DNA from 4 places in the Pseudomonas sp. NPDC089569 genome. Region 1 is predicted to be linked to each of the others. Evidence: predicted binding sites of a transcription regulator. Region 1 holds the regulator's gene; each other region holds the start of a gene.
What was found. The regulator FliA, encoded in region 1, starts transcription of late flagellar genes. The targets are predictions, from matches to a motif close to CTAAAGTTTNNNNNNNNNNNGCCGNTAA.
Positions count from the first base shown of each region.

Region 2: the regulator FliA is predicted to act here: its motif matches at 1,585-1,612, upstream of ACQKP2_RS05920 (methyl-accepting chemotaxis protein).
Region 3: the regulator FliA is predicted to act here: its motif matches at 2,508-2,535, upstream of flgM (flagellar biosynthesis anti-sigma factor FlgM).
Region 4: the regulator FliA is predicted to act here: its motif matches at 1,775-1,802, upstream of ACQKP2_RS14475 (methyl-accepting chemotaxis protein).

Region 1 is NZ_JBNNVQ010000059.1:1,793-5,743, reverse strand. It holds gene ACQKP2_RS20685 (chemotaxis protein CheA) at 1-1,049, opposite strand, end outside; gene ACQKP2_RS20680 (protein phosphatase CheZ) at 1,104-1,892, opposite strand; gene ACQKP2_RS20675 (chemotaxis response regulator CheY) at 1,912-2,283, opposite strand; gene fliA (RNA polymerase sigma factor FliA) at 2,450-3,190, opposite strand; gene fleN (flagellar synthesis regulator FleN) at 3,187-3,951, opposite strand, start outside.
Region 2 is NZ_JBNNVQ010000008.1:4,356-8,306, reverse strand. It holds gene ACQKP2_RS05920 (methyl-accepting chemotaxis protein) at 1-1,487, opposite strand, end outside; gene ACQKP2_RS05915 (undecaprenyl-diphosphate phosphatase) at 1,752-2,582, shown strand; gene ACQKP2_RS05910 (DUF1294 domain-containing protein) at 2,579-3,007, shown strand; gene ACQKP2_RS05905 (MmcQ/YjbR family DNA-binding protein) at 3,037-3,396, opposite strand; gene ACQKP2_RS05900 (LysR substrate-binding domain-containing protein) at 3,393-3,951, opposite strand, start outside.
Region 3 is NZ_JBNNVQ010000132.1:5,949-9,899, reverse strand. It holds gene cheR (protein-glutamate O-methyltransferase CheR) at 1-580, opposite strand, end outside; gene ACQKP2_RS29195 (chemotaxis protein CheV) at 628-1,560, opposite strand; gene flgA (flagellar basal body P-ring formation chaperone FlgA) at 1,644-2,405, shown strand; gene flgM (flagellar biosynthesis anti-sigma factor FlgM) at 2,573-2,899, shown strand; gene ACQKP2_RS29180 (flagella synthesis protein FlgN) at 2,948-3,415, shown strand; gene ACQKP2_RS29175 (flagellar brake protein) at 3,508-3,951, shown strand, end outside.
Region 4 is NZ_JBNNVQ010000030.1:9,569-13,519, forward strand. It holds gene ACQKP2_RS14475 (methyl-accepting chemotaxis protein) at 52-1,734, opposite strand; gene ACQKP2_RS14480 (Na+/H+ antiporter family protein) at 2,021-3,337, opposite strand; partial or broken gene ACQKP2_RS14485 (PDC sensor domain-containing protein) at 3,892-3,951, shown strand, end outside.

The sequences.
Region 1 (3,951 bases):
GGTGCTGGTGCGGCAGCCGGTGCTGGCGTTTCGGCTTTCGGCTCGGGTGCCTTGGCTGCCGGCTTCGGTGCCGCAGGTTTGGCTGCCGGCGTTGTAACAGCAGCATTCGAGCCGGTCGCCGCTGTTGCGGTGCCGACTTCGCTGAACTTGCCTTTGCCGTGCAATTCGTCGAGCAGTGATTCGAATTCCTGGTCGGTGATCAGGTCGCTACCGGCCGCGGCGGCGGCAGGTGCGGCAGGCGTCGGTACCGACGCAATGGCCGACTCCAGTGCTTCGACGGCAAAGTTACCCTTGCCATGCAACTGGTCGAGCAGTGCTTCGAACTCGTCGTCGGTGATATCGGAGCTATCGCCCTCGGCTTTCGGCGCCTCTGCTGCGACAGACGCGGCAGGCGGCGTCAGGCCATCGACAGCGAACTGACCTTTACCGTGCAACTGGTCGAGCAACGACTCGAACTCGGCATCGGTGATTTCGTCGCTGGCCGCGGCATCGCCGGCAGGCTCGGCAACAGCGGCTGGCGCCTCGGCTTCAGCCTTGACGGCGTTCAGCGAGTCCAGCAATTGTTCGAATTCATTGTCGGTGATATCGCCCGACTCACTTTCGGCGACAGGTTCCTCGATCACCTCGGCCACCGGCGCAGGTGCGACTTCGTCGGCCGTTTGCGGCTCGGCCAGGCGGGCCAGGGCCGCGAGCAGTTCCGGTGTAGCCGCCGTGATCGGGCTACGGTCGCGGACTTCGCCGAACATGCTGTTGACCGCGTCCAGTGCTTCGAGAACCACGTCCATCAACTCCGAGTCGACGCGACGCTCACCCTTGCGCAGGATGTCGAACACGTTCTCGGCGATGTGACAGCACTCCACCAGCTCGTTGAGCTGAAGGAAGCCGGCGCCCCCTTTTACAGTGTGAAAACCGCGAAAAATTGCATTGAGCAGATCCGCATCATCCGGACGGCTTTCCAGCTCGACCAGTTGCTCGGACAGTTGCTCTAGAATCTCGCCGGCCTCAACCAGGAAATCCTGAAGGATCTCTTCATCGGCGCCGAAGCTCATCAGGGGGGGTGCTCCTAAAGGTCTAAAAACCCAAAAAACCTAAAATGCTGAAACTCAAAATCCTAGGCTGGATAACAAATCGTCCACATCGTCCTGACCGGACACAACGTCTTCTCTTTTATCGGCATGAATCTGCGGACCTTCACCCTGAGAGAGATGTTTTTGTGGATCTTTTTCGGCAAGCATCGCCGCACGGTCGTGTTCGATGCCCGCAAAGCGGTCCACCTGACTGGCCATGAGCACGAGCTTGAGCAGGTTGCTTTCTACTTCGGTGACCAGTTGGGTCACACGCTTGATCACCTGGCCCGTGAGGTCCTGGTAATCCTGGGCAAGCAGAATGTCGTTGAGATTGCTTGATACGGTGCGACCGTCTTCGGCGCTACGTGCCAGAAAACCGTCGACTCGACGGGCCAGGTCGCGAAACTCTTCGGCACCGACTTCGCGACGCATGAAGCGCCCCCAGTCCGTACTCAAAGCCTGGGCGTCATCGCTCAGGCGATTGACCAATGGCGTGGCGTTCTCCACCAGATCCATGGTGCGGTTCGCCGCAGCCTCGGTCAGCTTGACCACATAGGACAGGCGCTCGGTCGCATCCGTGATCTGTGACACTTCCTCGGCTTGCGGCATATGCGGGTCAATCTGGAAATTGACGATCGCGCTGTGCAACTCACGGGTGAGCTTGCCCACTTCCTGATACAGGCCGCGGTCACGGGTCTGGTTGAGCTCATGGATCAATTGCACAGCATCGCCGAACCTGCCCTTTTCAAGGCTCGCGACCAGTTCGACGGCATGTTTTTTCAGGGTCGATTCAAAATCGCCCAGCGAAGATTCGTTTTGCCCCATAGCTCCCCCGTGGCGCAGTTCAACCGATGCGTTCGAAAATCTTCTCGATTTTTTCTTTCAACGCCTGGGCCGTGAAGGGTTTGACCACATAGCCGTTCACACCGGCCTGGGCCGCCTCGATGATCTGCTCGCGCTTGGCTTCAGCGGTCACCATCAGCACCGGCAGATGCTTGAGTTTTTCATCGGCACGTACGTGGCGCAGCAGATCGATACCGGTCATGCCCGGCATGTTCCAGTCCGTTACCAGAAAGTCGATGCTCCCGCTGTTGAGTACCGGAATGGCGGTAGTGCCATCGTCGGCCTCGACCGTGTTGGTGAACCCAAGGTCACGCAACAGGTTCTTAATGATCCGCCGCATCGTTGAGAAGTCATCAACGATGAGGATTTTCATGTTCTTGTCCAATTCGACCTCCAAGCAGACTAAAACGCGCCCAGCACCTGGACGCGCCATTTCAATCAATCTGGCAAAGCACTCAATGACTGTCTGGAGTACAACGAATCGAAACGGGCGCGGTTCATCACCCCACCCGCCACGTCGCAGTGCCCCCACACCGCCTTCAACGCGCTCGCCACTCTCCCAAACGCCCCCGCAAACGGGCCGCGCACTGGCTGTGTAACTGGCTGACCCGAGATTCGCTGACCCCCAGGACCTCACCGATTTCCTTGAGATTCAACTCTTCGTCGTAGTACAGCGCCAACACCAGTCGCTCACGCTCCGGCAAATTGGCAATCGCGTCCGCCAGCGCGGCCTGGAAGCGCTCGTCTTCCAGATCGCGTGACGGCTCGAGATGAGCACCCGCGCCATCCTCGTGCAGCCCTTCGTGTTCGCCGTCCTGCAACAGATCGTCGAAACTGAACAGCCGACTGCCCAGGGTGTCATTCAAAATCCCGTAGTAATCGTCGAGACTCAATTGGAGTTCGGCCGCAACCTCGTGATCTTTAGCGTCACGGCCGGTTTTAGCTTCAATCGAGCGAATGGCGTCGCTGACCATCCGGGTATTGCGGTGGACCGAACGGGGCGCCCAGTCACCCTTGCGGACCTCATCGAGCATGGCGCCGCGGATGCGGATGCCCGCGTAGGTTTCGAAACTGGCGCCTTTGCTGGCGTCGTACTTGGTCGACACTTCCAGCAGGCCGATCATCCCGGCCTGGATCAGGTCTTCGACCTGGACACTGGCCGGCAGACGTGCCAGCAAATGGTAGGCAATGCGCTTGACCAACGGTGCATAACGCTCGATCAACTCGTATTGAGCGTCGCGTGCCGATTTCCTGTAGAGGTTCATACCGCTGGCTGTCATAGCACGGGTCCTGCCGTTTGTTGCACAAGGCGCTCGACGAAAAACTCCAGGTGTCCGCGCGGGTTGGCCGGCAGCGGCCAGGTGTCGACCTTCTGTGCGATGGCCTTGAATGCCAGCGAGCACTTGGAACGCGGAAAGGCTTCATAGACCGCACGTTGCTTCTGCACGGCCTTGCGCACACTTTCGTCATACGGCACGGCGCCGACGTATTGCAGGGCGACGTCAAGGAAGCGATCCGTGACCTTGGTCAGCTTGGCGAACAGGTTGCGACCTTCCTGCGGGCTCTGCGCCATGTTGGCCAGGACGCGGAAACGATTCATCCCGTAGTCGCGGTTCAGCAACTTGATCAGCGCATAGGCATCGGTGATCGAGGTGGGTTCGTCGCAGACCACCAGCAACACTTCCTGTGCGGCGCGCACGAAGCTGACTACCGAGTCACCGATACCCGCAGCGGTATCGATCACCAATACGTCGAGATTGTCGCCGATGTCGCTGAACGCCTGGATCAGGCCGGCGTGTTGCGCCGGGCTCAGGTGAACCATGCTCTGGGTGCCGGAAGCGGCCGGAACGATGCGGATGCCACCCGGCCCCTGCAACAGGACGTCGCGCAGGTCGCAACGCCCCTCGATCACATCGGCCAGGGTACGTTTGGGTGTAAGGCCCAGCAGAACATCGACGTTCGCCAGCCCCAGATCGGCGTCCAGCAGCAAGACGCGCCGGCCAAGCTCGGCCAGGGCCAGCGACAAGTTCACTGACACGTT
Region 2 (3,951 bases), on a different contig from region 1:
ACATGCGCCTGTTGCAGGGTTGCGCTGGCGATCGATGCATTGAGCCCATTGAGGTTGCGTAACGCCTGGCCGATCGCATTCAGGCTGGCACCGGCCAGGCCGGCTTGTTCGATAGTGAGTTGCGAGGCCCGGCTGCTGTCGCCGATCACTTTGACGGCGGCCTCGGAATGACTCTGCAAGCGTTCGATCATTTCCTGGATTTGCGCGGTGGATTGTTGGGTACGCTGGGCCAGCAGGCGTACTTCATCGGCGACGACGGCAAAACCTCGTCCCTGTTCGCCGGCGCGAGCGGCTTCGATGGCTGCGTTGAGGGCCAGCAGGTTGGTTTGCTCGGCGATGGAGCGAATGACTTCCAGAACGCTGCCGATCTGCGTGCTTTCAGCGGCCAGCGTGCGGATCACCTCGACAGCCTGTTCGATGGTCGAGGACAGGGAGTCGATCTGTTGCAGGCTGCCATCGATATTGATCTGCCCTTGTTGCGCCTGTGCCTCGGCATCGCGCATTTCGCTGGCGGCATGCTCGGCGTTCTTTGCGACATCCTGTACACCGTAGGTCACTTCATTGATCGCGGTGGCAACCAGCTCCATCTGTTGCGACTGCTGCTCACTACGCTGCCGGGCCTGTGTGGCCTCGATGCCCAGTTCGCTGGATGATTGGTCCATGGCACTGGCAGAGACCTGCAGCTGCCCGATGACCTGGCGCAGTTTGTGGGTGAAGGCATTGAAGTGCTGCGCCAATTGCGTGACCTCGTCCCGACCGTGGGTATCGAGGCTTCGGGTCAGGTCGCTTTCGCCGCTGGCGATGTTGGCCATGGCGGTCACGGTTTGCTGAAGCGGCCGGACGATGCTGCGTGCGATCAGGACGACCAGTGCGGCCATGATCAGAGCAATGGCCAGGCCGATCAATGAGGCTTCCCACACCTGAACACGGAACTCGGCTTGCATGTCATCGATGTACACGCCCGAGCCAATCACCCAACCCCAGGGTTCGAACAGCTTGACGTAGGAAGTTTTTTCAACCGGTGCGCTGGCGCCCGGTTTTGGCCAGCGGTAATTGACCATTCCCGCGCCTTTGCTTTTGGCAACGGCAACCATTTCGTTGAATACCGCGAAACCGTCAGGATCGCGGATAGCCGACAGGTTCTGCCCGTCGAGTTTCGGGTTGGCCGGGTGCATGACCATCACGGGTGTCAGGTCGTTGATCCAGAAGTAGTCGTTCTGGTCATAGCGCAGTCCGCGAACGGCGTTCAGGGCCTGCTTTTGTGCGGCCTCGCGGGTGAGGGTGCCGGCGGTTTCAAGGTCATGGAAGTAGGTCAGAATGCCACTGGCCGTCTGCACCACATGTTGGGTTTTCTGTGCCTTGGCTTCGTACAAATCATCGTGTATCTGCTTGAGCATCAGCAGCCCCAAGGCCAGCAGCATCACGACGGCCACGATCAAAATAAGCCACAAACGCCGGCTGATCGACATAGTGCGCAAGCTGTTCATAACACGGTGCTCCGGTTTCTTGTTCTTGTGGTCAGTGATCGCCGGCATCCTGCCAGGTGCGATAGCGCGGCAGCGCGAATCGGACTTGTCTGATAGGCTTTCGGCCCCGTGCGACAAAACCTGAAGCCGACGTGATTTTTCACGGGATTTTCAGGTGACTGAGGGGATCTTGTCCGCGCGGGACTTCGACTACGCTTTTTCGCGATAAACACTTTTTGGAAAACTGACGGGGCATGCGCCGATGCATTGCCTTTTGGGGGATTGATGGATCTTTGGACGGCCTTTCAGGCATTGATTCTTGGGGTTATAGAAGGGCTGACGGAATTCCTGCCGATTTCCAGCACCGGGCACCAGATCATTGTCGCGGACCTGCTCGACTTCGGTGGCGAACGTGCCATGGCGTTCAACATCATCATTCAGCTCGGGGCGATCCTGGCGGTGGTGTGGGAGTTTCGTCGCAAGATCTTCGACGTGGTGATCGGTCTTCCCACCCAGCCCAGCGCTCAACGTTTCACCGTCAATCTGCTGATTGCCTTCTTGCCGGCGGTGGTACTTGGGGTGATTTTCGCCGACCTGATCCACCACTACCTGTTCAACCCGATCACCGTGGCCACCGCCCTGGTCGTTGGCGGCCTCATCATGTTGTGGGCCGAACAGCGCCAGCATCAGGTGCATGCCGAAACGGTCGACGACATCACCTGGAAAGATGCCTTGAAAGTGGGCTTTGCCCAGTGCCTGGCGATGATTCCGGGTACTTCGCGCTCGGGTTCGACGATCATCGGCGGTTTGCTGTTCGGCTTGTCGCGCAAGACCGCAACCGAGTTTTCGTTCTTCCTGGCCATGCCGACCATGGTGGGTGCGGCGGTGTACTCGGGCTACAAATACCACAAGCTTTTCGTTCCGGCCGATTTCCCGGTATTCGCCATCGGCTTCGTCACGGCGTTCATTTTCGCGATGATCGCGGTCAAGGGCTTGCTCAAGTTCATCGCCAGCCACAGTTATGCGGCATTTGCCTGGTATCGCATCGCCTTCGGCCTGCTCATCCTCGCCACCTGGAAGTTCGGTTGGGTCGATTGGAGCGCCGCCACGCCATGATGGATTCCAGCGCGCGCAACAAGCCCGGACGCAAGGCCCGCGTCGAGGTTCGCAATCTTCGGCTGAAGCTGGTGGTGTTTGCGATATTGTGCGCGCTGCCGCTGGCTGGTTCGTTGTGGCTATGGCTGCGTGGGGTGTCGCTGATTCCTCTGGCGGCCTATGGCCTGGCCAGTGCGCTGGCGTTTTTGCTGTACTGGAGTGACAAGCGCAAGGCCCGCGTCGACCAGTGGCGCACACCGGAAAATGTGCTGCATGCGCTGGAGTTCGCCGGCGGTTGGCCGGGGGCCCTGCTGGCGCAACAGGTGCTGCGCCACAAAACCCGCAAGTTGTCCTTTCAACTGGTGTTCTGGTTCATCGTGCTGCTGCATCAGGTGTTCTGGATCGACCAGTTGTTCCTCGGTGCGCAACTGTTCGCCTGGCTCTGATAAAGGCGGGCTCCGCTGAATGAGCCCGCCTAGAGCAGCAGCCCGACCTGGGTGCGCTTGGGTAACTTGCCGACCACCAGTTGGTGCGAGCGGCGTAACAAGTCTTGCAACTCCTGGGTGCCGAGCGGGTAGGGCGTCGACATGATGATCCATTGGGCCCGCGCCAGATAAGGCGCAGGGCCAATACCCGGACGGTCGCAATGGCCGAGAAACAGGTCCTTGTCGACCTTGAACGCCAGGGAATCGCCCCGCAGGCCCTGCAGGGCGAACATTTTGTTCCCGGCTACGGAAAACACCCGTACGCCTCCCCATTTGTAATCTTCCCGCGCACCGGGCAAGGCCAGGCAGAAAGCCGCCACCTGTGCCTCATTCATGCGTCCGTCCTTCATAGCAATCGCTCCCCGCAGGCATTGAATGATTCCACCAGATGGTCGATCCAGGCGCGTACGGCCGGCATCACCCCGCGCCGATGAGGGTAGACCGCTTGCAGCCAACCACCCGGCAGCGACCAGTCGGGCAGCAATTGCACCAAAGAGCCGTTCTGCAATTCCTGCTCGCAATACATCATCGGCAACATGGTGAATCCCAGGCCGGACAAGGTACTGGCCTTGCGCACAATGAAGTCGTCGATACCGAGCCGCGCTTCGAGTGCCAGCTCACAGCTTTTACCCTGCTGATCCAGCAGACGGATGTGCACCAGGCGGTCGGCTTCCAGGGCGCCGAGCACCGGCAGGTTCTTCAGATCGTCGGGGTGGTCGATTTGCCGGCCTTGCAGGAATCCGGGGCTGGCAACCATCAGCATCTGCGCCTGGCGCAAACGCCGGGTGACCAGCAGCGGGTCTTCATCGCCCAGTTCACGTACGCGCAAGGCGACGTCGATACCTTCGGTCACCAGGTCGACCCGGCGATTGAGCAGCATCACTTCCAATTGAACCTGGGGGAAG
Region 3 (3,951 bases), on a different contig from region 1:
GGTTCTTGATCGGCGCCTTGATCACCCAGCGACCCGGCCCCTTCGGGTCGAAGTATCGCTGCAATCGCTCAGGCGACAGGCCGCGACCAATGGCCAGGCTGTCATACTCGCCGCTCTTGCAGTTGGTCAGCATGGTGCCGGAAAGATCGGTGGCCACAATCTGCGCCCCCATTCTCAATTGCCCGGCATTGACCCGCTCGAACTCGTCGATGGACATCGACAGCGAATACGGTTCCTGACCCGATGAGCATGCGGCAGACCAGATCCGCAGGCGCTGGCCGGGACTGGCCTTGATCGCTTCGGGCAGTACCTTGTTCTTCAAGACTTCAAACGGATAGGTATCACGAAACCACAGGGTTTCGTTGGTTGTCATCGCGTCCACCACCATCTCGCGCAACCCGCTGCGCGGCTGGGACTGAATGCGCTGAACCAACTCTCCCAGGGACTTGATGCCTTGCTGCTCCATCAGCTTATTGAGACGGCTTGAGACCAGATATTGCTTGTTTTCACCGAGCAAAATGCCACAGGCTTTTTCCAGGAAGACCCGGAACTGTTCGAAATCCAAATTACCCGTAGACAATGCTGCCGCCTCTTAAATCGTGTTGATGTGCCAGGGACGGGACGTCCCTAGCTGATATCTGCTTCTCTGATCCGGTCAACCACCCGGGATGCCAGGTCATCAGGACGGAACTTGGCCAGGAAATCATCGGCACCGACTTTCTTGACCATCGCCTGATTGAACACGCCCGACAACGAAGTATGCAGGATGATATGAAGCTTTTGCATGCGAGGGTCGTTGCGAATCTCGGCCGTCAGAGTGTATCCGTCCATCTCCGGCATCTCGATGTCGGAGATCATCATCAGGAACTCCTCTTCCGGCTTCTTGCCCTCGTCAACCAGCTTGCGCAAGTAATCCAGCGCTTGCCGGCCATCGTTCAACGCAATCACTTCGACCCCGACCGTTTGCAGGCAACGCGTAACCTGCTTGCGCGCCACCGACGAATCGTCGACCGTCAATACGCGCAGCGAGAGCGCCTTGTGCTGGGTTTCGACATCCACCACGCCAGCGGAAATCGCCTCCGGAGTCGGCGCGACCTCAGCCAGCACCTTCTCGACGTCGATGATTTCGACCAACTGGTTGTCGACCCGGGTCACAGCCGTCAGGTAGTGATCGCGGCCGGTGCCCTTGGGCGGCGGATGAATCTCCTCCCAGTTCATGTTGACAATGCGTTCCACCGAGCGCACCAGGAACCCCTGGGTCTTGGTGTTGTACTCCGTGATGATCACGAAGGGATTGTTCTTGTCCTTCAACGCACCGGAGCCGGTCGCCATTGCCAGATCAAGGATCGGAATGGTCGCCCCCCGTATGTTCGCCACGCCGCACACGACAGGACTGGACTTGGGCATCAGCGTCAGTTGGGGGCATTGCAACACCTCCCGAACCTTGAACACGTTAATCCCATACAGCTGTTGGCCGTCGAGACGGAACAACAACAGCTCAAGGCGATTCTGCCCCACCAGTTGCGTGCGCTGGTTCACCGAATCCATTACACCAGCCATGCCCAGACTCCTACACCAACGCCAAGTGTTGTTGCGACGCACATTCATCCCTAAACGGCACGACGCTTGCTTTTTACCTTTCTATGAACACAGAACCGACATTTTTCCGACGCCTGATCACACCCTACCGCAAAATGATGGGTGCATTGGCCGCCGTTTGCCTGTTCAGCACTGGCAGCCCTGCCATTGCTGACTCAGTTACCTTGCCTGACATGCTTATCGGCGTCACTCAGGGCTTTCTTGAATTCACCGTAGAGGACTATCTGGCCACCAGTCAAACGCAAGGTCGCTATGAAATTCAGGTCAGCCAACTCGATCCGCGCCTGCGCATGCCGATGTGCGACAAGGAATTGACTGCTTCACTGGAGAGTCCGGCCAAGCCGCTGGGGCGAGTCACGGTCAAGGTTCGCTGCGAGGGCGCCTCTCCCTGGACAGTCTTCGTACCCGCTCAAGTACGACTGTTTCGCGAGGTCGTGACCACCACCAGACCCCTGCGCCGTGCCGGCATTGTCGAACCTGAAGACGTTATTTTGCGCGAGCGGGATATCAGCACCATCAATCAGGGCTACCTGACCTCCGCGGACCAGGCGATCGGGCAACGATTGACCCGACCAATGGTCGCCGACCAGGTCATTACCCTGGTGCATCTCGAACAGGCTGAAGTCGTCCGCAAGGGTGATCAGGTGGTAATCACCGCCCGCAGCGGCACGCTCAGCGTGCGAATGCCCGGAGAGGCGCTGTCCAATGGCGGCATGAGCGAACAGATTCGGGTGAAGAACCTGAACTCCCAGCGGGTCATCAAGGCGCAAGTCACTGCGCCAGGGCAGGTGGAAGTTTCCATGTAGAACTCCGGGTACGTTCAGATGTGGCGCTGATCGAGGCTGTTCCCTACACTGTGCCCCATGCAGGGCAAGCGTTGGCGCGCGCGGGCTCATTGATAAATGGGCCTAAAGTTTTGTCGGGTATGGCCGAGAACATGGCAAGCGTCCAAATTCCCAGAGGTTTTTTTAACATGGTCATCGATTTCAGCCGTTTGAACAGCTCCTCGTCACTTACGGGCAGTACACGTACCAGCGCCAGCCAGGAAACCGCCGAAACCGGCAAATCCGCGCCGCTGACTACTCCGGCCGATCAAGCCACTACCGTCCAGAGCGGGGAATCGGTACATCTCAGCAATGAGGCTCAAAAGTTGCAGAAGGTCACTGATACGCTGCGCGATCAGCCTGTCGTCGACAAAGCCCGCGTGGCCGAGTTGAAAGCAGCGATTGCAGATGGCAGCTATAAGGTCGACAGCAACCGCGTAGCCAGCAAGCTGCTCAATTTCGAAGCCCAGCGCTAGGCCCCGGCCCGCGCCAGGCTTTTGGACGCTTAAAACCCAAGGCCAGTCATGCACGACACTAATTTACTGCAACTGATCACCGACGACTTTGCTCCAGCGCAACAATTGCTGGAGTTGCTGCGCACCGAGTCCCTCGCCTTGCACGGTCGCGACATGTTCTTGCTCGAAGACATCCTGGCGCAAAAACAGGCGCTGATCATTTTGCTTGATCAGCACGGCCGCAAACGCAGTGAAATCCTCGCCAGCCTGAACCTGTCCGCCAACCGTAGCGGCCTGGAACAGCTGGCCAGCCAGTCGAGCATCGGCCAGGAACTGCTGGCGCAAAGCGATGTGCTGACCGACCTCCTGAACCAGTGTCAGGCCATCAATGCCAATAACGGCCAGTCGATCCGCGTGCAGCAGGCCGCCACGGCCACCCAGCTGAAAATTCTTACAGGCGGCGAACCTCCAGCGCTTTATGACGCCAGTGGGTCCTTTTCAAAGCTTGTGAAACCGCGCCCACTCAGTCAGGCTTGACCCCGCCGAAAAGCACGCTCTATCAAGACGCGAAACATGCTGGCAAAATGCTGGCTAGCCGTAGTCAAAATTTGTCTGGAGATTGATTAACCGTGTCCAATGCCTTAAATGCGGATGATGCTCCGCAGCCGCCCAAGGTGCTCAGCACGCCCCTGGAAATCTCCGGTAATCTTCGTCAGCTGCAAGAGAGCCAAGACCCGCTGATCATTACATTCCATGAGCGCAGCCAGCGTTTCCAGAGCTATCTGGTGGACATTGACCGTGACAGAAACATGATCGCTCTGGACGAAATGATCCCACGCGATGGCGAACGCTATCTGCTGGCGGGCGAGTCGTACAAGGTTGAAGGCTTCCATGAGGGCGTGCGCATTGCCTGGGAAAGCAATGGCCCGCTGACCATCGACGAATCCGGTGGTTCACGCTGCTACCGTGGCACGTTGCCGGACGAAGTGGTCTACCACCAGCGTCGCAATGCGTTCCGCGCAGCCCTGAAGCTGGCTCAGTTGGTGAACGTCGATCTGGATGGCGAGAAACTC
Region 4 (3,951 bases), on a different contig from region 1:
TGCCCTGCCTTATCGGACGCAGTGTGTTGCCCATCGCTTCGACGACATCGGTCAGATACGGAACTGTCCCACCAATTTGCCCAGGCGCTGCCCCAGATCGGCGAGGCTACGCGAGGTTTGCGCGCCGAGTTGGGTTTCGTCGGCGACGTTGTCCACCGCCACTGCAATCTGATGCACGCTGCGATTGATCTCTTCGGCCACGGCCGTCTGCTCTTCGGCGGCACTGGCGATCTGTGCGTTCATCGAATTGATGGTGGCGATCAACTGCGCCATGGCGTCCAGGGACGCGCCCGCCTCATTGGCCTGTGCCGAGGTGCCGTCACCGGCCTCGCTGGAACGACGCATGGCTTGCACCGCCGACTGGGTTCCGGCCTGCAAGCGGTCGATCATGCCCTGGATTTCCTGGGTGCTGATTTGCGTGCGACTGGCCAGTGCCCGGACCTCATCGGCCACCACTGCAAAGCCACGCCCGGCTTCGCCGGCACGGGCCGCTTCGATGGCCGCGTTGAGCGCCAGCAGGTTGGTTTGCTCGGCAATCGAGCGGATGACTCCGAGCACGCTGACAATCGAGGACACATCTTTTTGCAGGCTGTCGAGGGAAGCACCGCTGCTGCGGATGTCATCGACCAACGCATGAATTTTCACAATGCTGCCGGCCACCACACGCTTGGCGGCCTGCCCCTCTTCGTCGGTCTGCCGGGCAGCCACTGCGGCGTTTTGCGCACTCTTGGCCACTTCCTGCGCGGCGGCAGACATCTCATTGATGGCCGTGGCGACCTGATCGGTCTCGTGACGCTGGCGCTCCATGGCCTGGTCCGAGCGGTGGGCCTGGTCGGAAACCTGATTCACCAGCCCGGTCAGTTGCGACGTCATTTCAGTGATCTGACGGACCAGGCCGTGGATCTTGTCGACGAAGCGGTTGAAGGAACCGGCCAGTTCGCCCAGTTCATCCTGGCTGGTGATAGCCAGGCGACGGGTCAGGTCGCCCTCGCCTGCCGCGATGTCGTCGAGATTGGCTTTCATCAGGTTCAGAGGACGCAAAATGGTGTTGGCCAGCAGCATCCCGGCCACCGCGATCAAAACGAGAACCACCACGGCCACACCGACGATGCTCAGCACCACGCCTTGCATGCGTTCGTGAACCGAAGCCTCGACTTCGGCCACCTGCGCTTCGATACCGTCGAGGTTCACCGAGGTACCGACGGCCATGTCCCACTTGGACAGGTATTCGGTGTACCCCAGCTTGGGCACCAGCACCTGGCTGTTGCCCGGCAACGGCGAGCTGTATTGCAGGTAATGGGTACCGTCCTTGGCGACTTTCACCAGGTCACGGTTGACATAGACACCGTTCGGATCGCGATTGTCCTTGAAGCTCTGGCCCACGCCTTCGGGGCTGTTGGCCTTGAACAGGCGCACGATGTTGGAGTCGTAGGCAAAGAAGTAGCCCTCCTTGCCGTAGGCAATACTCGACAGCAGCTTGATCGCCTGGGTTCGCGCCGCGTTATCGCCGGGGGCGGCAGCGTCGTACAGCGGCTTGATCGTGGTCATGGCCACGGCAACATAACTTTGCAGAGTGGCCTTGGCGTCACTGAGCAGCCGCTCGCGGGTTTCCTCGACCTCGTGGCGGGCCTGGCCCTGGAGAATGAACAAGGTGGTCAGGCTGATGACCAGCGCAAAGAGCAACACCGGGAGGACGGCAAGGGACAGGACTTTAGCCTTCAGGCTCATGCGCATGACGTTCACCCTTCTGATTTTGTTGGCGTGGTTAAAGGCGTTAACGGCACATCAACGTAAAACTGTAGGAGCCAGGCTTGCCGGCGAAGAACGATGACACGGTGCGACAGAAACACCCCGCTGCCCGGTTCGCGGGCAAGCCTCGCTCCTACAGGCGAAGGCGATTTCAAGGGCGCCTTCGCTGTAGGAGCCAGGCTTGCCGACGAAGAACGATGACACGGTGCGACAGAAACACCGCGGTGCCCGGTTCGCCGGCAAGCCTGGCTCCTACGGGGGGGGGGTGAAATCAGAGCACCATCGCCGCCAGCCAGCCGAACGCCAGCAACGGCAGGTTGTAATGCAGGAACGTCGGGACCACGGTGTCCCAGATGTGGTGGTGCTGACCGTCGATGTTGAGGCCGGACGTCGGGCCGAGGGTGGAGTCCGAGGCAGGCGAACCGGCATCGCCAAGCGCTCCCGCCGTGCCGACGATGCACACGATGGCAATCGGGCTGAACCCCAGTTGCACGCACAACGGCACGAAAATCACCGCCAGAATCGGCACGGTGGAGAACGACGAACCGATCCCCATGGTCACCAGCAGCCCCACCAGCAGCATCAACATGGCGCCGATGGCCTTGCTGTGGCCGATCCACGCAGCCGAAGCCTCGACCAGCGCCCGTACGTCCCCGGTGGCCTTGATCACTTCGCCGAATCCGGAGGCGGCGATCATGATGAAGCCGATCATCGCCATCATTTTCATGCCTTCGGTGAACAGATCGTCGGTGTCACGCCACTTGACGATGCCCGACAGCGAAAAAATCAGGAAACCCGCCAGGGCGCCGATGATCATCGAATCCAGCAAAAGCTGAATGACGAACGCTGCAACGATGGCCAGGCCCGCCACCATCAGGCTCAACGGGTTGTATTGAACGGCGACCTGCTCGACCTGCTCGATCCTTTCCAGATCGTAGACGCGCTTTTTGCGGTAGCTGATAAATGCCACGCCAAGCCCGGCCAGCATGCCCAGCGCCGGAATGCCCATGGCGTGCGTGACATTGATGCCGCTGATGTCCACGCCGCTGCGGGCGACGTTTGCCAGCAGGATCTCGTTGAGGAAGATGTTGCCGAAGCCCACCGGCAGGAACATGTACGGGGTGATCAGGCCGAACGTGATGACACAGGCAATCAAGCGGCGGTCCAGTTGCAACCGGGTCAGCACATACAACAGAGGAGGCACCAGCAACGGAATGAAGGCGATATGAATCGGCAGCAGGTTCTGCGAAGCAATGGCCACCACCCACAGCAGGCCAATCAGCAACCACTTGACCTGCCCGCCGCCCGTGGCGTGATGGCGATCGACCAGGGCCAATGCCTTGTCCGCCAGGGCATGGGCCAGGCCGGACTTGGCAATGGCCACGGCGAAAGCACCCAGCAACGCATAGGACAGTGCCACCGTAGCCCCGCCACCCAGGCCGCTGTTGAAGGCCTTGAGCGTGGCCTCGATCCCCAGGCCACCGGTCAGGCCGCCCACCAGCGCGCCGACGATCAGCGCGATGACCACATGCACGCGGGACAGGCTGAGTATCAGCATGATGCCGACCGCAGCAATCACTGCATTCATTTCATTACCTCGAGACAAACGAAAAGACTCCGTCCGGCAGTCTGCAAAGAGCCGCCAGCGGATTAAGGAATGGGTTTTATTAGAGGGCGCGCACTTTGCAGCACGGGCGTACCCATGTCAAAGCGCACCGTGCACGTCATGTGAAGTCCTTTGTAGGAGCGAGCATGCTCGCGATGGTCGCCAACGATTACGCGGGCTGTCTGAATGCACGCGGTGGCTGGACTTGCATCGCGAGCATGCTCGCTCCTACAGGGAGGGGCGATGGGGATAAAGAAAGCCGCAACCCTGCCGCTACAGTGCAAAGCCTCAAATATTTATCGAAAAAGGACGTCTCCATGTCGATCAGACAACTTTCCATTCAATGGAAAATCACCCTGCTGGCCGGGTTGTGCCTGGCGGGCATCGTGACCCTGCTGGTGGGTCTTTCGCTGTATCGCATGGAGCACAGTTCCGAGCTGGTGAAAGCCTCGAGCATGGAGATGTTGACCGAAGCGGCCCAGGCCCGCATCGAATCCCAGGGTGAAAACCAGGCGCTGGGTATTCGCCAGCAGTTCATGGACGCCTATCAATATGGCCACGGTTTTTCCCGGCAGGTGCTGTTTCTTCGCGATCAG